One region of the Parashewanella spongiae genome, then DNA from elsewhere that is predicted to be linked to it. Evidence: predicted binding sites of a transcription regulator. Region 1 holds the regulator's gene; each other region holds the start of a gene.
What was found. The regulator LexA, encoded in region 1, represses DNA repair genes until DNA is damaged. The targets are predictions, from matches to a motif close to TACTGTATNNNNATACAGTA.
Positions count from the first base shown of each region.

Region 2: the regulator LexA is predicted to act here: its motif matches at 4,150-4,169, upstream of recG (ATP-dependent DNA helicase RecG).
Region 3: the regulator LexA is predicted to act here: its motif matches at 5,004-5,023, upstream of recN (DNA repair protein RecN).
Region 4: the regulator LexA is predicted to act here: its motif matches at 3,036-3,055, upstream of E2I05_RS06100 (DNA topoisomerase III).

Region 1 covers NZ_CP037952.1:51,292-57,356, reverse strand. Annotated here, with positions in the region: gene plsB (glycerol-3-phosphate 1-O-acyltransferase PlsB) at 1-1,863, opposite strand, end outside; gene lexA (transcriptional repressor LexA) at 2,089-2,706, shown strand; gene E2I05_RS00210 (cell division inhibitor SulA) at 2,703-3,188, shown strand; partial or broken gene coxB (cytochrome c oxidase subunit II) at 3,767-4,873, shown strand; gene ctaD (cytochrome c oxidase subunit I) at 4,898-6,065, shown strand, end outside.
Region 2 covers NZ_CP037952.1:677,541-683,605, forward strand. Annotated here, with positions in the region: gene E2I05_RS02390 (sensor histidine kinase) at 1-884, shown strand, start outside; gene E2I05_RS02395 (response regulator transcription factor) at 880-1,476, shown strand; gene E2I05_RS02400 (hypothetical protein) at 1,543-3,171, opposite strand; gene recG (ATP-dependent DNA helicase RecG) at 4,186-6,065, shown strand, end outside.
Region 3 covers NZ_CP037952.1:1,304,739-1,310,803, forward strand. Annotated here, with positions in the region: gene E2I05_RS04895 (hypothetical protein) at 1-716, opposite strand, end outside; gene purT (formate-dependent phosphoribosylglycinamide formyltransferase) at 941-2,116, shown strand; gene E2I05_RS04905 (hypothetical protein) at 2,136-2,555, opposite strand; gene E2I05_RS04910 (DUF3634 family protein) at 2,932-3,273, shown strand; gene recN (DNA repair protein RecN) at 3,304-4,962, opposite strand; gene E2I05_RS04920 (YjaG family protein) at 5,103-5,705, opposite strand; gene barA (two-component sensor histidine kinase BarA) at 5,710-6,065, opposite strand, start outside.
Region 4 covers NZ_CP037952.1:1,556,657-1,562,721, forward strand. Annotated here, with positions in the region: gene E2I05_RS06080 (hypothetical protein) at 2-235, opposite strand; gene E2I05_RS06085 (class I SAM-dependent methyltransferase) at 271-822, opposite strand; gene E2I05_RS06090 (nucleoside deaminase) at 1,251-1,727, shown strand; gene E2I05_RS06095 (ArsR/SmtB family transcription factor) at 2,480-2,788, shown strand; gene E2I05_RS06100 (DNA topoisomerase III) at 3,065-5,014, shown strand; gene E2I05_RS06105 (cupredoxin domain-containing protein) at 5,266-5,925, shown strand; gene E2I05_RS06110 (bifunctional diguanylate cyclase/phosphodiesterase) at 5,937-6,065, shown strand, end outside.

The DNA of each region.
Region 1 (6,065 bases):
TATCAACAAGTGAACGATATTGTTGCGGTAATAGGTCATATTACGGGCTTGTTTCTCATCCAAAGAAATAATGTCACCCAGAGGATCCGATTCAATAGTGAATTTATTAAGCTCTAGCCCTTGCTCTAGCAGTAACTTAGCATCACCTTCAGGTACTGAAGTGAATTCAGTGTACGGCACAGTAACCAATAATTTTAAATATAAAGCCAGTTGCTTTTCGAGCATGGGTCTTTCTAACGAATTTTGCTTGGCGGCCAGTAAGATCAAACTAATAAGCGTGACTGAACTTGCGGCGGCAGCTCCATTTATCCCCGTCATGACTTGATTAGCCAGTCCATTCACCACAGGCGTAAGCCACTTAGGTTTTTGCTCCGTATCAAGAGCCATTTCTTCACGCCATTGGGGGGCGTTGGCAGATAAATACTGCTGAATATTAATTGGCTCACCAAAATTAACATAACCTTGACCAAAGTTGCCGAGTTTACGTAGGGCGCTAAATACCTGCCATACGGATTCTTTCTGTTTTTTCTTACCACTTAACTCTTTGTGATAAGTCGACACTTCCATCACATGATCATAACCAAGATAAACTGGTACTAAAGTGACCGGACGCTCAATGCCACGCAACACGCTGTTAATGGTCATCGCCAACATACCAGTTTTAGGTGCTAATAAACGCCCCGTACGAGAGCGGCCGCCTTCGGTAAAGTATTCGACGGAATAGCCCTTAGTAAACAATTGATCTAGATAACTACGAAACACCGCGGTGTAAAGCTTATTACCACGAAAACTACGGCGGATAAAAAACGCGCCACCTTTTCTAAACATCGGGCCTGCTGGCCAAAAGTTTAAATTAATCCCCGCAGCGATGTGTGGCGGCACCATACCTTGATAATATAAAATGTAAGATAAAAGCAGATAATCCATATGACTGCGATGACAGGGGACATACACAATTTCGTGACCATCATGATGCAGTTTACGAACAGACTCCGCGCCCTTGATATTGATGCCTTTATATAATTTGTTCCATAACCAAGTTAAAAAGCGTTCGGCAATTCGCACTAAACTATCCGAGTAATTGGCTGCAATCTCATTCAGATACGACTCTGCTTTTTTCTTCGCTTGTTCTTCAGTAATTTTCTTACTGTTGGCCTCTTCCGCAATAGCTTTCACAATGGTCGGAGATTTTAATAACTGCCTAAACAAGGTTTGACGATTTGGTAAATCAGGGCCCGTCATTACCTTACGCTGACGACGGAAATGTACTCGAGCAACGCGCGAAAGTTTGTGTGCAATAGCTTGGTCGGTGCCATGCTGCTTTGCCATATCAGCCAAAGATACTGTGTTTGAAAATTGAATAAAATTATGCCGACCTAAAAACAAAATCATTAAGCATTTACGCAACCATGTCGGACTTTCACGCTCTAATACCGCCGCTTTCATGGTGTCTTGCTCTTTACCCGGCACACGTCCCCAATACACGCTTACCGGTAACAATTGAATATCGAGTTCAGCGTCTTGCTGATGAAACTTTAGAAGATTCTGAAAGGGAATTAAGAAACGATTGCTCGAAGGCTTGTTCCGAAATAGCGGTTTGGCAGACTCAAGACATACAACTCGGGGCAATGTTGTACCAGCAATCCTAATACTATCGTAAGGACTCGGTAAACCAAGTTCCTGAGCGGTTTGACTGAGCACCGCGATATCACTGACCGACTCAGTTTTCATGACATACACAACCGGCTTATCCGCTTGAAGATTCAAATCTGAAAATGGGTTTTGAGGAACGATGACACTATGAACGAACCATTTCTGCAATAAGCGCAGCAACTTAAAAAACCAAGAGTTATGTTTACCCATAATGCTAATTTAATTCTAAGATCACAAAAGACTGTGGGCTAGGATAACAAACTTAACCACAAAATTCATAAGTAAGCCTTAATTCGGTAGCTGATCACTACTTCATACCAAATTATTATCGGAGTGAACCAAACCTACAGTTAAATATGTATTATTGATTAAGACTTGCACAAAGGTAGTTACTGTATATAATACCAGTAACTGTATAGACAAACAGGCGAAATTATGAGACCACTGACTCCAAGACAGTCTGAAATCCTTGAGCTCATCAAGTGCAATATTATTGAAACCGGTATGCCTCCGACTCGCGCTGAAATCGCCCGTCGTCTTGGCTTTAAAAGTGCCAATGCCGCTGAAGAGCATCTAAAAGCACTGGCCAAAAAAGGTTATATTGAAATACTCGCTGGTACATCTCGCGGCTTACGACTCACTCAAGAAATTACAGAGCCCGATCTAGGTTTGCCACTTATCGGCCAAGTCGCGGCCGGAGAACCTATATTAGCCGAACAACATGTTGAGCAGCATTACCAAGTTGATGCCACCATGTTTCGTCCTGCCGCTGACTTTTTATTACGCGTCCGTGGCGACAGTATGAAAAACATTGGCATCCTTGAAGGCGACTTACTGGCCGTGCATAAACAGCAGCAAGCGGTGAATGGTCAAGTTGTTGTGGCCAGAGTTGAAGATGACGTTACGGTTAAACGTTTCGAGAAAAAAGGCAAGGTCGTATATTTACATGCCGAAAATGATGACTACCAACCAATAAAAGTCGATCTTACTCATCAGCAATTAACCATTGAAGGATTAGCGGTTGGGGTTATCCGTAACGGAGCTTGGTTATGATATCGAGCGCCATTCCGCTTCATCACCCCGGTATTTGGCAGACCGCTACAACCACAAATCAGCCTCAAACCGTAAGTACCATGAGTTCTGATACTTCCGGTATTGATGAATTAATTCAACTCAGTAGCAAAATGGCTCAATTGAGTAAATTAGGTCGTTGGATTGTATTAATTAACCCGCCTTCAATCGATTATAAGTCGATCCTTTCCCAAGCAGGCGTGTCAATGAATAAGGTTTTGTTAGTCCACGCTAGAGACGATGTCGAATCACTGTGGGCCATGGAAAAAGCACTCACAAGTGGAACCAATAGTGCTGTCATTTGTTGGGCAGCAGAGTTAGATGCAAAAGATAACCGCCGACTTGAACTGGTGAATAAAAGTGCAAAAGCCATTGGCATTATTTTGCAAACTCAACCTAAAACGTCCTCAAAAACACTAGATATTGACGCTTGGCAAAAACAATTTATCAATGCTGTTCATTGATAAACAAAACCCTACACCCCTTAAAAACTCACGCTCTTTACCATAAACAATGACTTAACCGAGCATAATTCGGTTATTTTTTCAGTAAATTAGCTAAAACATGATCTTGATCAATCTCTGACCAGCAAGTAATGTAGGCTCCAGTAATAATTTATTTCCTTGTTACTGCAAGGCGATTATCGTCTTTTAAAATCAAGACAAATGTCTTAAAGAAAAACCCAGTTAAAGCTGAAGTACGACCGATCAGTCTTGTTTTACGATCATTTAGGAGCTTGTTGGTTCCCTGTGATTAAAACAGTCACATTCATGATTGGTTTCAAAAATGATAATTCAGAATTAAGCGCACGTGTGGTTAACACCGGAAGTCGTAATAACAAGCAATATCAAATTGATACACTGATAGTGAAATAATTGCTGACGCTTGTAGCAGCAGTCTTTGTATTAATTTGAAGTGAACTCACCACAATGGCACTTTGATATCAAGCTTTTTAGGGAACTGAAGAGTTTACATAGAGCAGAGTATTCCTGTGTGACTTTTCTTTGTAGTTGCTTTTCGCAATCGGCAGAGGAGACGTCTAGTGAAGCAATTGTTGTATTGTTTATTGGCTGCAGTGTATGCGCCATCCGTCTGGGCAACAGATACGCCCTTAAATATGACGCAGGGAGTAACAAGAATTAGTCATGAGGTCTATCACCTCCATATGACAATATTTTATATTTGTTGCGCGATTGGGGTGGTTGTCTTTGGTATTATGTTTTATGCCATGTTCAAACATCGTAAATCCAAAGGGGCGGTTGCCGCTAATTTTCACGAAAGTACAAAAGTGGAAATTCTTTGGACTGTTATTCCCTTTTTAATCCTAATCGGAATGGCTATTCCTGCCACCAAGACTCTGATTGATATGGAGGATCCAAGTGATGCGGATCTAACCATTAAAATTACCGGGTCTCAGTGGAAATGGCATTACGATTACTTCAATGAAGGCGTTGGTTTTTATAGTGTTCTTTCTACGCCGAGAGAACAAATAGAAAATCAAGCCGCCAAGGGTGAATTTTACCTCAAAGAAGTAGATAAGCCTTTAGTGCTGCCTACCAATAAAAAGATCCGCTTTTTGGTGACCTCCGATGATGTGATTCATTCATGGTGGATGCCCGCTTTTGCCGTCAAAAAAGACGCCAACCCCGGTTTCATTAATGAGGCATGGGCACGGATCGATGAAGAAGGCACCTTTCGCGGTCAATGCGCTGAGCTATGTGGCAAAGATCATGGATTTATGCCTATCGTGGTAAAAGCTGTATCCCCAGAAGCCTTTGATACTTGGTTAACATCTCAAAAACAAGCTGTCGCTCAAGCGGCTGAAACCGCAAAAGCTTCTTTATCAAAGACGCTGACTAAAGATGAGCTGTTTGCTAAAGGTGAGCAAGTGTATATGGCACATTGTGCCGCTTGTCACCAACCTAATGGAATGGGGCTTCCTGGCGTTTTCCCACATCTTAGAGCAAGCCCTGTTGTCATTGGTCCAGTAGAGCATCACATTAGTGTCGTGAAGCACGGAGTCACTGGGACAGCGATGCAATCATTTGAGAAACAGCTGACGGCTGAAGAAATTGCTGCTGTAGTTACTTACGAGCGAAATGCTTGGGGTAATGACACTGGCGATGTGGTTCAAGCCGTTGATGTTAGTAACCAAGGACAGTAAGGGATAACGATGACAACATTAAACCCTCAAACCAATGACGACGTCACTGTCCATGATGATCATGATCATCACGAGCAACCCAAAGGCATTATGCGTTGGATTTTGACGACAAACCATAAAGATATCGGTACCTTATATTTGTGGCTAAGCTTCATTATGTTTTTGACCGGCGGTGCCATGGCAATGGTGATCCGTGCTGAGCTTTTTGAACCGGGTTTACAATTGGTTGAACCTAACTTCTTCAACCAGATGACCACGGTTCATGGTCTTATCATGGTCTTTGGCGCTGTGATGCCAGCTTTTACCGGCTTAGCAAACTGGCTTATTCCGATGATGATTGGCGCACCCGACATGGCACTGCCAAGAATGAATAACTGGAGCTTTTGGATTTTACCCTTCGCGTTTTTAATCCTCTTGAGCTCTTTATTCATGGAAGGTGGCGGCCCGAACTTCGGTTGGACATTCTACGCTCCATTATCAACTACCTACAGTGGTGATAGTACCGCCCTATTCGTATTTGCAATCCATATCATGGGGATAAGCTCCATTATGGGAGCCATCAACGTGGTAGTTACCATCGTGAATATGCGTGCACCAGGTATGACATGGATGAAGCTGCCATTGTTTGTGTGGACGTGGCTAATTACCGCTTTCTTGTTGATTGCAGTAATGCCTGTTTTGGCTGGCGCTGTCACCATGGTTCTCACTGATAAATACTTCGGAACGAGCTTTTTTGATGCTGCAGGTGGTGGCGATCCTGTCATGTTCCAGCATATTTTCTGGTTCTTCGGTCACCCTGAAGTGTACATCATGATTTTACCAGCTTTCGGTATTATCTCAGCCATTGTTCCGGCCTTCAGTCGTAAAAAACTGTTTGGTTATGCCTCAATGGTGTATGCCACATCAAGCATTGCGATTTTGTCCTTCTTAGTGTGGGCACATCACATGTTTACGACTGGTATGCCGGTGGTCGCAGAGCTCTTTTTCATGTATTGCACCATGTTGATTGCCATCCCAACTGGGGTAAAAGTATTCAATTGGATAGCCACCATGTGGCGTGGCTCACTGTCCTTTGAACCACCAATGCTGTTTGCCATTGCCTTTATCGTGCTGTTCACATTTGGGGGATTTTCTGGCTTAATGCTGGCTATCACTCCCGCGGACTTCCAATACCATG
Region 2 (6,065 bases), 630 kb from region 1:
GTGTCACACCCCTCAACAGTGGCTCGTTAGCTTTATTCACTTATGTAGCTTTTTATTGTGGCTTTCATTATCGAATCCCAAAAACCTTGTGGTTATGGGCAGGCCAAATCGCCACATTAATTGCCCTCAATTTACTATTAGGATTTCCGAACCCATACTTTGCGCTTTGGGGGGCAGGCTTAACTATCGGTATTGGCCTTATTGGTTTAGCCGCGCGTAAACGTGAAGAGCACTTTAGAGCAGAGCAACAAAGCCGTGCTGAAATCAAGACCCTCGCGACTATGGTTGAACGTGAGCGCATCGCAAGGGATCTTCATGACGTCATGGGGCACAGCCTATCGTCGATATCACTCAAAGCCGAATTAGCCAGCAAACTGATAGAAAGTAATCAATTAGAAACAGCTAAACAACATCTTGATGAATTAGCACAAATATCCAGAGAAAGTTTGTCTCAATTAAGGCAAACGGTGTCGAATTATAAGCACAAAGGGTTATCGTCAACTGTGACTGAATTATGTCAGAGCTTACGTGATAAATCACTCAGTGTTACTTTAGTTGGAGAACTCCCCAAGACATTGAATGCCATGCAAGAAAGTCATTTAACGTTAATACTCACTGAGCTGTGCAACAATATATTGCGCCATAGTAAGGCTGAGGAATGTGAATTTAACTTTATTGAACACTCAGATAATTTTGTGATTACCTTAACTGAAAATGTGAGTTATTCAGACAAGGCAACCGAAAGTTTTAATGAGGGAAATGGACTCACCGGAATACGTGAGCGCTTGCAAGATATTGATGGTCAGTTCTATTATCAACTCCACCCACAATTAATGTTTACCATTGAGTTACCTAAGCAAGACAAGGATGTGAATCATGATTAAAATTTTATTGGCGGAAGATCAAGCTATGGTGCGCGGCGCGCTGTCGGCCTTGCTATCACTCTGCGGCCAATATCAAGTGACTGAAGCCAAAGACGGCGAGCAGGCATTGCAATTACTCAAAAATGATTCCTTTGATTTGTTGTTAAGCGATATTGAAATGCCCGGCCGCACCGGTATCGAATTGGCACAATGGGTAGCGGAAAACCAACCAAAGATTAAAGTCGTTATCGTCACGACGTTTAGCCGCGCAGGTTACATTAAACGTGCAATCGAATGTGGAGTAGGAGGTTTTTTATTAAAAGACGCGCCTTCAGAAGAATTGGTCGCAGCGATTAATTCAGTGTTAAACGGCAGGCGAGTGATTGATCCTGAACTTGCCATGATGGCCATTGGTGATAAAGATCCATTAAATGATAAAGAACGCCGTTCACTGCGCCTTGCTGCCGAAGGGAAGTCGACCGCTGACATTGCCACAAGCTTGTTTATTGCAGAAGGTACGGTTCGGAATTACTTGTCTGAAGCCATCAACAAACTTAATGCCAGTAATCGAATCGATGCAGCGAGAATTGCTCAACAAAAAGGCTGGTTGTGAAGGTCTGAAAATTCAATAGTGCAAAAATTCTACATGTATTGAAAAGAGGGGAAGTTGGGGTATTGATTAAAATTTAAGTTTTGGCTCAATAATAAATCCAATATATTGCTTCCACCCAGAACGAGACTTTTCTAGGCACAAATCAATATCTTTTTCATCCTTAATGACCCTTTTTAAGATTAGATCTTCACGCCTCCATAAGTATTGTGTGACAACAACTTTCACAATGTGCCCTTTCTGTAAATATTGTTTTGCTCGTGCGCACACCGCGGCATCCATTCCTTTTGTTCCAAGATTAAAATTCGTTAAACTTATTTTTTCAAGCGGTAAGTGCTGGTGGCCAGCTTTATGTCGCCCTTTATAAGCAGAATTAATCATGCAGGCTTCCATGACGGTTGCATAGACACACATGTCTTTGAGGAAAACATCAAGCTGTTCGGTAGAGTTTGAAGCAATACCACAAATACTTAAAAATTCAGTTTTTCTTTTTGGGTCATTTGAACATAGAATGTTATAGGCCGCCCGAGAAAAGTCTTTTTCTAGAATCATACGCTGAATGGTATCTGGACACAGGCCAGTTAGACAGTCAGCAACACCATGAAAAATAGTTATGCTTTTTTGTCCATTCACTGATGAATTAATTTCAACTTGCGAGGTGTCATCTGATGCTACCTCGTTGTCAAATAAGTGATTCCATAAGTCATTTGTAACAATTTGCTCTAATTTTAATTTATCCAGCTTATCGGATAAACTTAACCCTAATACTTGGATAAGATGGCTAAATTTTCCATGTAAAAATGGAGACGTTTGCGGGTCTTCAATGAACAGCCAAGTTTTTGCGATTTCGTTCGCTACAATAGATGGAAGTCCATTTAGAAAAACCCTGGGGTTTGCATCTTTTATTCCAGACTCTCTGAGCAAGATAGTTAGTGTTTTCAATATGGAGTGATGACATTTTATAGTGTCTCCTTTCATCCATTCTTCCAAAGATGGCATTACAAAGCTCTGTTGCTCCAGTATATAGGCATTGATCAACTTTGATTTATTATTAAGCAGTTGTTCCTCAGGATGTTCACAATAACGATGATCATGAAATCGCACCAACTCACAAGTTTGATGCTTGTTTATCAGAGTTTTTAGAATGTTAGGCTCAAGAGTCAAGCAAAGTTGTTGCCCTAATAGCATAATGGCTGGAAAATATGTGCGAATGTCTGTTGCGCGACAGGTCAATTTTTGAAGTTCATCACTCAGTTGTGGAAATCTTAACTTCATCGATGCATTTGTTGCATCACATATAGATTGGCGTACTTGAGGTAATAAGCTCGTACAATACAAGTGTGCTTTTTCTCTTGAAGGGACAATAATTTCATCAAATGGAACTTTCGTAAGGTCGACAACATAATATGTATTATCATCCGAATAATCACTTTCATTTTTAAAGTGAGGAAACAATGTGCTAAATGTTGCTTCTGATCCTCTATATGGAAAGCGTCGGTCTCCTTTAAAACAAGTTTGATGAAATTGACTGACAATACCAAGTTTGTTTTCGAAACCAGCGTTCTTATCCTGAACGGTATATTCATGATCTGCACGTTTTATCGTTGAAGAAAAAAATTCAAGTCTTAGCTCGTTTACAACCGGTGATTCTGTCGTTAGCTTTGTGCTTGAAAAGTCAATATTTGCCAGAAAGCTCATTGAAATTCCTAAAAAAAGAACGAAAACAAATGTTAAAGCTTGATTAACTATTTCCCCAATGAATAATAGTTAATTTTTAGTGCGAGTTTAATCACTCTGGGTTTAATTCCTCGTCCCTTGGGGCGAACTAGGGTCTGTTGATCTTTCGTGATTGTTTTTGCAGCGATAAATTGGTTATTTTATGCAAGGCAGAGTTTGTGAGGTTTGGTTATTATCGACATACAAAACTGTCGTTACTTCGTTTCCAAATAAGAAAACGGTAACGCAGCACCTTTTATTTAGAAAGAGCGACCAATTTACGCTCTCTCTTTTTTCGATGCTTTTGAGCATTCACTGTTCTGTGTTGTGACCAGCTCACTTAGATGGCTAAGCATCACTGCTCACGCCTTGAACAGATAAATACTCAAATAGCACAAAATTTAATCCTGAAAGATCAACAGACCCTAACATAAAAGGTTTGTGTCTTGTCATACCTGCGTAGGCTGGTATCCAGCGACTTTCACTAAACAAGAACGAACGTTAGACTACCGACATACAAAACTGTCGTTATTACATTGCTACGTCAAGACAATTTTGAGAAGTATTCTTTATAAACCAAAGTGAGCACATACAAGCTCCCAAAGGGCAAGGCTAAAGGGTTCCATTACTGCGTTACAAGCACTTAAATTACCCCGACAAAAGCACAAAGTGCGTTGAGCGCCAGCGTTGTATGGCGGCCGTAGGGAATATAGTACTTCGAGCTTGCACTGTAACCCTTTAGCTCTTGTTAAGTGAGAGATTAATTACTGTAATTGGTATAATACGGGTATAGGATGAAGCTTGGTGCCTACAAATTAATATTCTTTAATTAAATGAAATACTATGAATCGGAATATGCTAGCTAACACGGGTAAGCGTCATATTCGAGTACCACTCCGATATTTGAATTCAAAACCGTGTTTTCTTTAAAGCATTGTGTTCAAAAAATTCTCTGTTAATATATGTATAAATTCACAGTACTTGGGTGCGAATAGTTTGCAGCGATTGGATCTTATCCCCATCACCGAATTGAAAGGTGTGGCGAAAAAAGTTGCCGAAAAACTCGAAAAACTGAGCATTCGCACAGTTCAAGATTTGTTGTTTCATTTACCAATGCGGTATGAAGATCGTACCCAAATATTCCCGATAGATAGCATTTCCGCGGGCGAACATTGCACCATAGTCGGCGAAATAACCTCAAGCCAAATTCTTCATGGACGTAAGCGCATGCTGACGTGTAATGTACGCGACGACAGTGGCTCAATTACTCTCAGGTTCTTTAATTTTTCAGCCGCTCAGCATAATTCTATGCAAACGGGTAAACGTATTCGTGCGTTTGGCGAAATCCGACTTGGGAAATATCAAGCTGAAATCGTGCATCCAGATTATAAAATACTTGATGACGAACAAACTGTGGTGCTTGAAAACACCCTGACACCCATCTACCCATCGACTGAAGGCTTAAAACAGCCAAGTTGGATGAGGTTGACTGAGCAGGCTTTGGAACTACTGCAAAGCGGTGGGCTAACTGAATTACTGCCTGAGTCATTGAGGCCGAATCAAGTCTCATTAGCTGATGCTATACGCACGTTACATCGTCCCGATAATCAAGTGCCATTAACGTTATTAGAAACAGGGACACACCCAGCTCAACAACGTTTAGCGCAAGAAGAATTGTTGGCGCATAACTTGAGCATGCTCAAACTTCGTCAACGAAGTAATCAAGATCCTGCTATCAGCATGGCATCGACAGGACAATTAATCGCTTCATTTTTAAAACAATTGCCTTTTGAGCCTACAGGGGCACAAACACGTGTAACAGCTGAAATTGCAGCAGACTTAACTAAAAATGCGCCTATGATGCGTTTAGTACAAGGTGATGTTGGTTCAGGTAAAACCCTTGTTGCGGCATTAGCTGCATTGCAAGTGATTGAAAACGGTTATCAAGTGGCGCTTATGGCACCCACGGAGTTACTTGCTGAGCAACATGCGATTAATTTTACAGAATGGTTTGAGCCTTTAGGCTTAAAAGTCGGCTGGTTAGCAGGTAAATTAAAAGGTAAAGCACGGCAACAATCATTAGAAGACATTGTTTCAGGTGCAGCTCACATTATCGTGGGAACTCATGCTGTATTTCAAGAGCAGGTTAAATATAAAAAGTTGGCGCTTACTATCATTGATGAGCAGCATAGGTTTGGTGTTCATCAGCGACTAGGGCTTAGAGAAAAAGGCATCAGTCAAGGTTATTATCCACATCAGTTGATCATGACGGCGACGCCTATTCCACGTACTTTATCGATGACCGCTTATGCCGATTTAGATACTTCGATAATCGATGAGTTACCACCGGGTCGAACTCCTGTAACAACGGTTGCCGTATCCGATCAACGCCGTGGTGATGTTATTGAACGAGTGCGTATCGCAGCAACAGAAGGAAAACGCCAAGCTTATTGGGTTTGTACCTTAATTGATGAATCTGAAGTGCTCGAATGTCAGGCGGCCGAAGATACCGCAGAGGAACTAAAGTCGCTTTTACCTGCACTAACGATAGGATTAGTTCATGGTCGCCTAAAAAGTGCTGAAAAACAACAGATCATGGAGCAGTTTAGTCAAGGTAAAATTGATCTGCTGGTGGCGACCACAGTGATTGAAGTTGGGGTAAATGTCCCTAATGCCAGTTTGATGATAATAGATAATCCTGAGCGTTTGGGACTAGCACAACTTCACCAGCTTAGAGGGCGAGTAGGGCGTGGTGCTACTGTCAGTCATTGTGTAATGCTATATAAATCACCCTTATCTTATACCGCTAAGCAGCGGCTTGGTGTACTGCGCCAAAGTAATGATGGTTTTGTTATTGCGCAAAAAGATTTAGAGAT
Region 3 (6,065 bases), 1.3 Mb from region 1:
TCACGATGCTTACTGGAAACATTGAGTTTAATCCATTGTTTTAGAAGTGTTTTTAGTTGTTCAACTTCTTTTGGATCTTTACCCGTTGGTATTTCTATTTCGTTATATGCTCTAAATTTTGAATCAGAACAAAGCAACATAATTTGCAGCAAGTGACGCGTATTCTCTCTTACGAGTGAATCAAATTTCGTGCTCGCAATGACTGGAACTGAAGCTTCAGATTCTGTTGAAGCAAGTAATTCATCTGACTTTATAAGCGACACGCTTTTGTTTTCATACGAGAATACGAACATGGTTAAATTTAGTTTTAAATATGCTTTGCGCTCATTGTGAGTGAGTTTCAATTGCTCACAAACAGATTTAAAAGCTAAAACAGGTACTGCACTGTTTGGATTTAATGATGTGAGCGGCTTATTTTCAGTCTTAGGGTTCTTAACTTGTTTTGGTAATCTTGTGTATTTTGAAACAGCTTCTAGGATTATGCTTTCACCAATATTCCCCTTTTGATAAGTAATGGATATAGAATTAAAAGCTAGGTCAAGCTGAAAAAAACCTCTCAAAGCAACGACTTCTTTCTTTCCCTCAAAATTCGACTCTATTTTATAGCAGGAGTTGTTTGGCAAAAATAAAAAATAAATATCATCTTTGCGCTTTAAAGCACTCGGGTTATTTTGTAAGTAAGCTAATAAGCTTGGAACCGTGAATTCTACAGACATTTTCTATTTTACCGATTTTTTAAAACTGCCTTTAAACTTCAAATTAACAAAAGCCTCTCCATAAATGAAAGCTCGTCTAATTATTAATCCTACTTGTTATGCCAGTATTCAGCTTGCAGTAGATTTATCAAAAACTCTTCTTTATTCTCCCAAAACTGACAGATTCTGCTTCAACAATTAATTTTGCACTAAACTCATTTCATACACTTCAATTTGGAGCCAAGATGATAGGTACCGCGTTATGCAAAAATTCGATTAAAGCCATGTTATTAGGCAGTGGTGAGTTAGGCAAAGAGGTCGCTATTGAGTTGCAAAGGTATGGAATAGAAGTGATTGCCGTTGACCGTTACGCTAATGCTCCTGCTATGCATATCGCTCATCGTTCGCATGTTATTGACATGATGGATTCTGCTGCACTTAAATCTGTCATTGCGCAAGAAAGCCCTAATATTATCATTCCAGAACTAGAGGCGATTAATACTCAGGTACTTGTTGAAGTTGAGTCTTTTGGGGTGAAAGTTGTACCAAATGCCAAAGCGACTCAATTGACAATGAACAGGGAAGGGATAAGACGACTAGCGGCGAATACATTAGGTCTACTTACTTCGAGATTCTTCTTTTGTGATAGCAAAAAAGAAATGGAGAAAGCGATTACGACCATTGGATTTCCTTGTGTTATAAAGCCAATTATGAGCTCATCTGGTCATGGGCAGACAGTCGTAAAATCTGAGCTTCAATTTGATGCCGCGTGGGAGGTTTCGCAAGAGGACGCTCGTGGTGGAAAAGGAAGAATTATCGTTGAAGACTTCATTGAATTCGACTATGAAATCACCTTGTTAACGGTTAGCGCTGTTGATGGCATTCATTTTTGTGAACCTATCGGCCACCGGCAAGAAGACGGTGATTATCGTGAGTCATGGCAGCCCCAGCAAATGACGAATGAGCTCATACAAATTTCAAGAGAAATGGCAACCAAAGTCGTTAAATCACTTGGAGGATTTGGCGTTTTTGGCGTGGAAATGTTCATTAAAGGTGATCAAGTATATTTTTCAGAGGTTTCCCCTAGACCCCATGATACAGGGATGGTTACATTGATCAGTCAAGATAAATCAGAATTCGCGTTGCATGTTAGAGCTATTTTAGGGTTTCCAGTGGGGAGTATTTTGCAATATGGTCATAGCGCTTCGGCGGTTTTACTTGCCGACGGACACTCAGTTAATATAGGTTTTGAAGGTGTACGTGAAGCCTTATTGGAAGCTGGTACTCAGCTTCGTTTGTTTGCAAAACCTGAAATTAATGGTCAACGGCGACTCGGTGTCGCGTTAGCACTATCTGATAATACTCAATCAGCCCTTGATAAAGCGAAACGAGTGGCAGAGCAAGTGAAAGTGATTTTTTGAAGCATCTTAATAAAGTCGTTTATTCAAGCGTAGTCAGCCTTATATTGATCTCGTCGCGGGTCGCTTCAATGGCTGAAACAACTTGTTCAGTTGCTAATTGGCTTTCCTCTATGCTGCTCCAATTACTTGACCAAATTTGCATAAGTTTTTTTGACTTTACCATCACTTCTTCACCAGCTAAGGGGCTCAAGTCATTGATTAAGCCAACCTTCACCCAGCCCTTTCTCGGACTTCCTTCTACTATATTTTTATCGTAATGAGCATAATAAACAAGTTGTTCGAGTGCAGATAGCTCAAGTAATATTTCAAAGCTAGCGGTACGTATCGTATTGTTATTTTCTGTAGATTCAAGACGCCAAACATTGTAAGAAAAACCGACTAAAGAGAGCAATATGCTGAAAATTACAAAGTAGTATTGATATTGGTGAATTTTTGCCACTCTCATGTCATACCTCTAAAATTATTAACTTATTTGTGAAATTAGAAATTCATTCGATTAACCTAGAAACATCAGTTACTGCGTTCTCAAGCGTAGAAAAAATGGCTGGTAGTAAGGAGTAGCTTGTAGCAAGTAGTTTATTCTACTTGCAAAAGTTACAACGCAGATAGCAGTCATTTTAGCAAGATTGTGAGCGTAGAACACTTCACTCATTGGGTGAAAGCCATTATGATAAAGTCATCTTATTGCTCAAACAGTTACTCATATACTCATATACTCAGCGTTCAGCTGATGTTTTTAGGATTAATTAATGTAATTGGTATTAGAGTATAGTTTAGCAATAAATGATAAGACTTTTAGTCGAAGGGGAAAAATAATGGATACAGGCTTGAAACTCCTTTTCATGTGTATTGGCATTGCGGTATTAATTTATTTTGTATTTGGATCTAAAAGAGGTTTAGTTATTTTTGAATTACATTTCAAAAATGGAAGATTAGACAAGCATAAAGGCAAAGTACCTGAAAAATTTATGCGTGAAGCTCGTCAGTTGGCCAAACACAATAAAATGACAGGTACTGTACGAGCTGAAAAGAGCGGTGATGTTCGATTACACATTTCTGCCAATGTTTCCGACGACTTAACGCAACAACTACGAAATTTATTTCCATTCGAACTGTATGATATTAAGTCCGTCGATCACAGTCGAAATACAGGCTAATAACGGCTTTAATCTCTTAACGAGTTAGCATCAACCGTGAAGTAGTTCTCTAGCATTCGCTAATGAACTACTGGTTATGGTGTCTCCAGCTAAAAGCCTCGCGAGTTCTTGTACTCTTTGTTCATGGTTCAATGCTGCCATAGAGGTTTCTGTTTGATCTTTTTTAGCTTCTTTATTTACGAACATATGTTGGTGCCCATTACCTGCTACTTGTGGTAAATGAGTTACGCAGAATACTTGGGTCGACTCCCCTAAGCTGCGAAGCATTCTCCCAACAACAGCGGCTGTTGGGCCAGAAATACCAACATCAACTTCATCAAAAATTAGGGTAGGCGTCGCGACTTTTTGTGCAGTAATAACTTGAATGCCTAAGCCAATACGAGATAGCTCACCACCTGAAGCAACCTTGGCAATGGCTTGCATTGGTTGCCCTGGATTTGCTGTGACGAGAAACTGAACCTGATCAGCTCCAACGCAACTCATTTGCTCAGCATTATAGGTAATTTCTATTTGGAATTTGCCTTTTGGCATGTTGAGTTCATTAATGGATTGAGTGACTAATTTATTTAATTCTTTGGCATATCGTTGTCTACTTTGGCTTAGTTTTTTTGCGGCTGAATAGTATTGTGTTTGAGCGTCAACAAGTTGTAAGTTCACATCGTCTAGCTTGTTTACGTCTTGTGACAAACCCTCCAACTCAATCCTGATTTTTTGGTGAAAACTTGCCAATTCAGAAGGTGATATTTGATGTTTTCGAGCTAATTGTAACGATTTTGAGAGTCTTTGTTCGAGAAAATTAAAATGCTCTGGATCTTGTTCGATATTGCTAAGATACAACTGGACTTCACTACTGCTTTCTTGAACTTGTATCAGCGCGTCGTTGAGCATATTGCTGACATTTCTAAATTGCGGGTCAATCGTTTCAATTTGTCCGATCACAGCAACGGCATGGTTTAATAATGAAGCGATATTAGCTTCATCTTCGTTGAGTAATGCCACGCTTTGTTGACATTTTTCAATGAGATCAGAGCTGTTTGCAAGGCGCTTATGTTCTTGCTCTATGGTTTCAAATTCGCCGAGTTTTAAATCAAATTCATTTAACTCTTCAATTTGATATTCTAACAGTTGCTGCCGAGATTTTCGTTCTTCTTGACTGAGTTTAAGCTGCTTAAGCTCGGCTTCAACTCGTTTTACTTTGTGATACCGCTGAGACACAGACTCAATTAATGACGAATGGTTGGCGTAACCGTCAAGCAAGGTTAGTTGGTGCTCTGTTTTGAGCATAGCATGGTGGGCGTGCTGTCCATGTACAGATACGAGCAATTGCCCTAATGCTTTTAATTGAGTGATAGGGACAGGGTTACCATTGATGTAAGCTCGAGAGCGTCCATCGTTACTAATGACACGTCTGAGAATACATTCATCATCGTGATCTAAGTCTTGATCTTCTAACCAGCGTTTAGCCATCGGTAACTTGTGAAGTGAGAAGCTAGCGCTGACTTCGGCTTTGTCTGAACCTGAACGTATAGAGTTTACGTCAGCACGGTTACCTAAACATAAACCTAACGCGTCAATTGCGATAGATTTACCAGCACCGGTTTCACCTGTAATACTGGTCATTCCAGATTTAAAATCGAGTTCAAGAAAACGAACGATAGCAAAGTTATGGACACTGAGTTGACAAAGCATAATGATATCCTATCAAAACCACTGTATTGATGAACAGTATATACTGTTTTTTCATACAGTAAATGGTTGTAGGATAATTAGACGGTTTTTTTATGGGAAATTATATGGATAGGCATCCATGCCTTGAGTTATAGCCTGACTTATTCGTTCATGCTAATACCGATATTTGAAATTCCGCTTGAAACGATTTCTTTACGTAACTCTTTGACCATGTCAGAAGTAATTTTGTTCGATTCAATAATTTCAAGTAAATCACCTTGAACAGCCCTTTCTTCTACCATTGCTGGGTGCTCAAAAATATAATCATCCAGTTGAGTTTCGTTCTTAAACTCCATATCACAAGTCGCTTCAATGTAATTAGCAACTGTGCTCGATGACAGCTTACTGACGTTAGTGATGTCTTCTTCAACCTTGCTTTGAAGTGCACTGAGGAGCTGAGTTAACGCCACGGCTGCATCAAGGGCAGGGTATACACCATACATATCAAAGTCTTCTGGCTCTGGAGTTATTGAGTCAATTTTATCAAGATATAAATCAGTGTTTAATTTTAACTTTTTATCATATTGCTTCTGCCATAGCAGATTAAGTGTTGTGTCGAGCACAACAGGGTTACCGAATTCAGTAACTGTTGAAAATAAATGATAATTTGGATACATACGCTGACATAAAGCAATCGCAAATAATTCTTTTTGCTCAATCTTTAACGCTTTCAACCGCTTAAAAAAACCTACCTTTTTAGTCATAGACTTATTCCATCGACATCTGGGAAATCACTTGTTTAGCGGCAGATTCTACCTTAGTTAGCTCATCGAGTAACTCAAGTATTTCAGGCTCTAACATTTCTATTGTTTCACCTTGCTTTAGCGAAGATTCTATTTGATTACACAGTTTTTGAGTGGTCGGAACCCCGCAATAACAACAAGCACCATGTAGTTTATGCACAATGGATAGCATTTTGTCATTATCTTGTGTCTGTAGGCCTTGATTGAGCTCGTTTACTGTTTCAGGCAAAGAGGCAAGCAACATTTGCAGCATTTCTATAGCCAATGGTGCTTTTTGGCTGGCTTGAGATAAGCATAATTCCCAATTAAGAGTATGGGAAT
Region 4 (6,065 bases), 1.5 Mb from region 1:
GTTATTTAGGTTTTATAAACATCAAAGTCATGCGATCACTTTCACCAATAGCAAGATAGTGATCTTTATTGGTTTCGCCTAACCCTAACGTTGGTGGTAATGTCCAAACGCCATAAGGATGATCTTTGGTGTCCAAGGGGTTTGCATTTACTTCACTGCTTCCCACAAAATCAAATCCGATAGATTGAGCAAGATGTATAATAAAATCTTCAGTGATATAACCAGAGTCAATCATTTCTGAGAATGGTGTACCAGCTTTAGCTCTGTGTTCTACAATACCAAAAGTCCCCCCGGCTTGAGTGCTTTGTAAATGGCTTTGAAAGCATTTTTATGCTGTTGGTTGCTCATCCAATTATGGGTATTTCTAAAGGTTAATACCAGATCGACGGTTTCTGTTGGGGCGATGCTTGCATATTCAGGGAGATTAAAGCGGTTAATGACGACTTGGCCGTATCTTCTTACTTTTCCAGTAAAGTTATGTTGAAATTTTGCTTGGGTGCTCATGGTGAATTGGTTATTCACTACAGGAGGAATTTGCGCCGCAATATATTGGCCAGAATGTTTTAAATACGGAGCGATAATTTGGGTGTACCAACCGTTTCTCGGCCATATCTCAACTACAGTGTCAGCAGGTTTTATTTTGAAAAAAGTGAGGGTTTCTTGTGGGTGTCTGTATTTATCTCTAGCTTGTTCTTCTATGGTGCGATAATCATTATTTACCTTAAAAACTGGAAGCGGTTTGCTTTGTAAGTACGAAAGAAACAAGTAACTTGTTGCTGTGATGCTCATTGCAATTTTAGTTTTAATTTTGTTAAGTCCCATTCCTTGGCACTCCATTTTGTATTCTATTTAAGGGGTCTAGTGATTTAGAAAGTACCAATCTTTGTCATACCAACGAAGGCTGGTATCCAGTGCTTATAGAAAAAATCAAAGGCACTAGACTACCGATATACAAAGCTGTCGTTACTTCGTTTCCAGACTGCGCTGGAGTGACGAGAACTTATCGGTATACTTTCTCCCGCAACTTTCCTAAGTTATAGAACATTGATTAGGGGCACGCCATCAACGCGAAACTTTCCTTTTCTCAACCACATGAACTTTGCTTAAAGAAATCAATAAAGGTTTGCTAGCACAAAGGTTCAAGTCAGGACACTTAACTGAATAAAAACTTGCTAAGTGTTAGTTAATATTCAGTTTTTAATAAATTATCCTGTAAAATTAGTAGAATAAAGGTAAGTGGTGGTGACTAAATGAACAGTACTCATAAATATTATATGAGCGAAGCCATTAAGGCTGCTGTGAAAGGGCTTAAAAATAATGATGGTGGACCATTTGGTTGCATTATCGTGAAAGATGGAAATATTGTTGGTTTAGGTAATAACAAAGTTACCTCAACGAATGATCCAACGGCACATGCTGAAGTCATTGCTATTCGTGATGCTTGTAAAAATCTTGGTACGTTTCAGCTTGATGGGTGCACGGTTTACACTTCATGCGAACCTTGCCCAATGTGTTTAGGTGCGATTTATTGGGCTCGTCCAGAAAAAGTGTTTTATGGGTCAAATAAAATTGATGCCGCCGCCGTTGGCTTTGATGATGAATTTATTTATCAGGAAATTGAATTACCATACAAAGAGCGAAATATTCCCTTTGAACAGGTATCAAGAGCCGAGGCACTACAATTATTCGAGCAATGGAGTAACACAGAAGACGCAAAGCAATATTAACCTAAACGTTCATGATAGGCATAGATGTCATATGCGTTTACTTTGACTACTATTTTTCTATCACCCTACACCATGAAAATTGTATTCGCTGAGATTTGAAGATTATTTCCAACCTAAGCTAAAGGCGAAGTGATTTTTAGCTTTTATGCTTTCACTAACAGGCTTGGGAATAGGTGTTAGCGGCTATTTTCACGGTAAGTAAACTGTTTCTAACTTCAGTTGAATGCGAGTAGTGTCTAATACCAATTACAGTAATTAATCTCTCACTCAGCAAGAGATAAAGGTTTTCAGTACAAGGCGCATGTTCGAAGTACTATATTCCCTACGGCCGCCATACAAAACTGGCGTTCAACACACTTCGTGCTTTTGTCAGGATAATTCAAGAACGTGCAACGCCGTAATGGAAACCTTTAGCCTTGCCCTTCGGGAGCTTGTATGCGCAAAAATTACTTCACAAAATTATCTCAACGTAGATTACTATGTTTTCACCAATTTCGTTTGTACTTTGTGCGCATACATAGCTCTGAGTTGAGCATTTAATTACTGTAATTGGTATAACTCATGATTGCTTTCTTATTGATAAACAATATCAATACAGTGCATTTTCGTGGGTCAGTTCAAACCATGTAAACATGCTCTTCATAAATGGCTGATATATTAATTCTCGGTAGTGTTAAATTGAGTTTGATTAAATTGACAAATGAATGTCACGACTGAACAATGCTTTCATAAAGTAAAAACTAGGGGCGAACATGATTGAAAAGTCAGAAATTGATGTCGAGCACATGAGGAATCAAGCACGACATGTTGTTGGATTATTAAAAGCCATCAGCAATGAAAATCGCTTATTGATTTTATGCCATTTGTGCCAAGGGGAGCTAGCCGTAAACGAGCTCAATCAATTGGTGGACTTAAGCCAATCAGCATTATCTCAACACTTAGCTAAACTAAGGCAAGATGGGTTGGTAAATACACGGCGTGAGTCACAATCAATTTACTATTCATTAGGCAGTGACGAAATGAAACGTTTGATTGGCGCGTTGCATAAAGAATTTTGTTAGTACGGCATTTTTATTTAAAGGGTATTAATTATACAGCAAACGTTATCAGTTTTAGTGACATACATGGCAAGGTTTGATGGTTGTGGTGTTCCACTGAAATTGATTATTAATTATTGTATTCTCATAAATTAAACAAATTTCTCAATAACTGCTTTTGAATTTTATGCATATTTTAGTTAAGTGTGCTTATGCTCTTGTGGGATCTAAGGTTCAAAATATTTACATAGAATGTATTATTCCTTATAGTTACTGTAAATTTATCCAGTATCAACAAGAATGATTCTTTATATTGCTGAAAAACCAAGTTTAGGCCGTGCTATCGCTGATGTCTTACCCAAACCTCATAAAAGACACGATGGTTACATCGAAGTTGGTAATGGCGATTGCGTATCTTGGTGCATAGGTCATTTACTGGAGCAAGCAGAACCTGACACATACAATCCAGAATTTAAATCGTGGAAGCTTGAGCACTTACCCATAATTCCCTCAGAGTGGAAACTAAAACCTAAAAGCAATACTCGTAAGCAGTTTACCGCATTAAAAAAGCTGATCAAACAAGCGAGTCAATTAGTTAATGCGGGTGATCCTGATAGAGAAGGCCAACTTTTGGTTGATGAAGTTATCGCACATGTGGGCGTATCATCAACTAAACAAAGAGCCGTTCAACGGCTATTAATCAGTGACTTAAACCCTTCAGCAGTAAAAAGGGCGCTAGGCAATTTACGTAGTAATCAAGAATTTGTCCCCTTAGCGACTTCAGCGTTAGCTCGAAGTAGAGCAGACTGGCTTTTTGGGATTAATTTGACTCGTGCATATACCATTCAAGGTCGAAAAGTAGGTTATAACGGTGTGTTGTCTGTAGGACGGGTTCAAACTCCAATTTTGGGGTTAGTGGCGAGACGAGATCAAGAAATTTTGAATTTTGAATCAAAAGCGTTTTATCAAGTATTGGCACACTTAAAGACTGAGTCTTCACAAAGCTTTACCGCTAAATGGCGGCCGAGCGAGGCTTGTTCGCCATATCAAGATGAAGAAGGTCGAGTGTTATCAAAAGGTTTGGCTGAAAATGTTGTTCAACGCATAAGCAACCAAGCTGCAAAGGTAAGTAAATTAGAAAGTAAACCTAAGAAACAAAATCCTCCACTACCTTATAATTTGTCTTCTCTACAAATAGATTGTGCTAAGCGGTTCGCGATGAGCGCTCAAGAGGTATTGAATGTCTGTCAGGGATTATATGAAAAGCATAAACTCATTACCTATCCTCGTTCAGACAGTCGATACCTCCCTAAAGAGCAGCATCAATTAGCGCCCAGCATTATCAACGCCGTAACAAAAGGTGCATCTGAACTCGTTGAGGGAGTGAATGCACCAAACCCAAAATTGAAATCCAAAGTGTGGAATGATGCAAAAGTCGATGCGCACCACGCCATAGTACCTACGGAAAAACCACCTAATTTATCGGCGTTGTCACAGAAGGAAAAACAAGTCTATTTACAAATCGCAAGACAATATTTGGCTCAGTTTTATCCAGCTTATCATTATCAAGAAACAGCTGTTGAAGTGACCATTAAAGGTGGGGTGTTTACGGCAAAAGCTAAGCAAGATAAATCACAAGGCTGGAAAGTACTATTTAAACTGCCGAAACCAAAAGATATAGCTAATGAGCGAGATGATAACTCTAATAAAGCAGAGAGCGAGCATCAAACTCAATTGCCAGAGCTTTCACTAGGTCAAGCGCTTCATTGTGTTCAAGGTGAATTAATTGAAAAGCAGACACAGCCACCTCAACATTTTACTGACGCTACTTTATTGAGTGCAATGACAGGCATAAGTCGCTTTGTTAAAGATGCAAAAATCCGTCAGATTCTAAAAGAAACCGATGGGCTAGGAACTGAAGCTACACGTGCGGGAATCATCGAATTGCTGTTTAAGAGGAACTTTTTACAACGACAAGGCAAACAGATAAGAGCAACTGAAATAGGCCAAGGATTAATCAATAGCTTACCAGAGTCGGTGACAACACCAGACATGACTGCTATGTGGGAGTCTAATTTAGAATCAATTAGTCGTAAGGAATTAAAATACCTTTCATTTATGGAGCCTATGACTGATAGCTTACATGCGCTTATTTCAGCGGCTAAACAACAATTACCAACAGCATTACAAGGTGTAAAAGGGCAGAAGTTTGCGAAAAAGAAAAATTATAAAAGGAAAAAACGCACATAAATTCACTTTAAAACTAAATTTACCTCATTTATACCGTATGGATAACCTAGGATGTGATGTTTATTTGGCTAATTAAACGTTCAATGTCACTTAATTGCTACTCAAAAACACAACTTAATGCTTGTTTATGTATAATGAATGAAATTATGTCTGTAGTAAGCCTTTCTTTAATTTGAAGAAGAAAGCTCATCTTGCCAAATGCAGTTTGGGCTTAATAGCAAAATCAAATTAAAAATTGGGGCAAAGAGTTAATGATAATCAGCAATAGATTTTGGTTGTTTTATTTAACCATTATTTTTTCCAGTAGCACCTTCGCAAATCACATAGAAGTGAATCGCAAAAACGAACAACCCGCAGTTGGTTTCGCAGCCTTTCTATTACCAAAATTTATCCTCGATAGAACTCAATATTCGGCAAGTAACCACGTTGCAACGATTATTCAAGAGCATAAAAAATTTGCACCTTATTTGACCGTTATTTCAAAAAACACCAAGACATCATTTGTGAACAAAGATGATATTACTCATCATGTTTATTCTGCTATTGGCCCTGAGCGATTTTCTTTTAAATTAAAGGCAGATGAAACAAATTCTTCAATAAGTTTTGAAGAGTCAGGTCATGTTGCTATGGGGTGTAATGTTCATGATTGGATGAGTGGGCATATTCTTGTGGTAGACACTCCTTTTTATGGATTAACTAGCGATACTGGTAATATTGATTTTTCACATGTGCCAGTCGGTGAATATCAACTGGTTATTTGGCACCCTCAATTACAAAGTGCTGAAAATAGGCAAGTCGAAGATATTGTACTGCCGCTTAAATCAAAGCTTACGATTAAACTACAAGCCGAGATGGCAGCGATTCCAGAGCAAGATACTTTGGATGAGTTTGAATTTTTGGAAGGTTATTAATGCTGTTATTTATGAATCGCTTGCAAACACGCATTTTTGGATTTTTTGTTTTACTGCTAATTGCAGTGCAGGCGTTTTCATTTTGGATGGCCTATTACTCTTATAATAAGCTAGAAAAACAACAGCTAGACAACCGAATG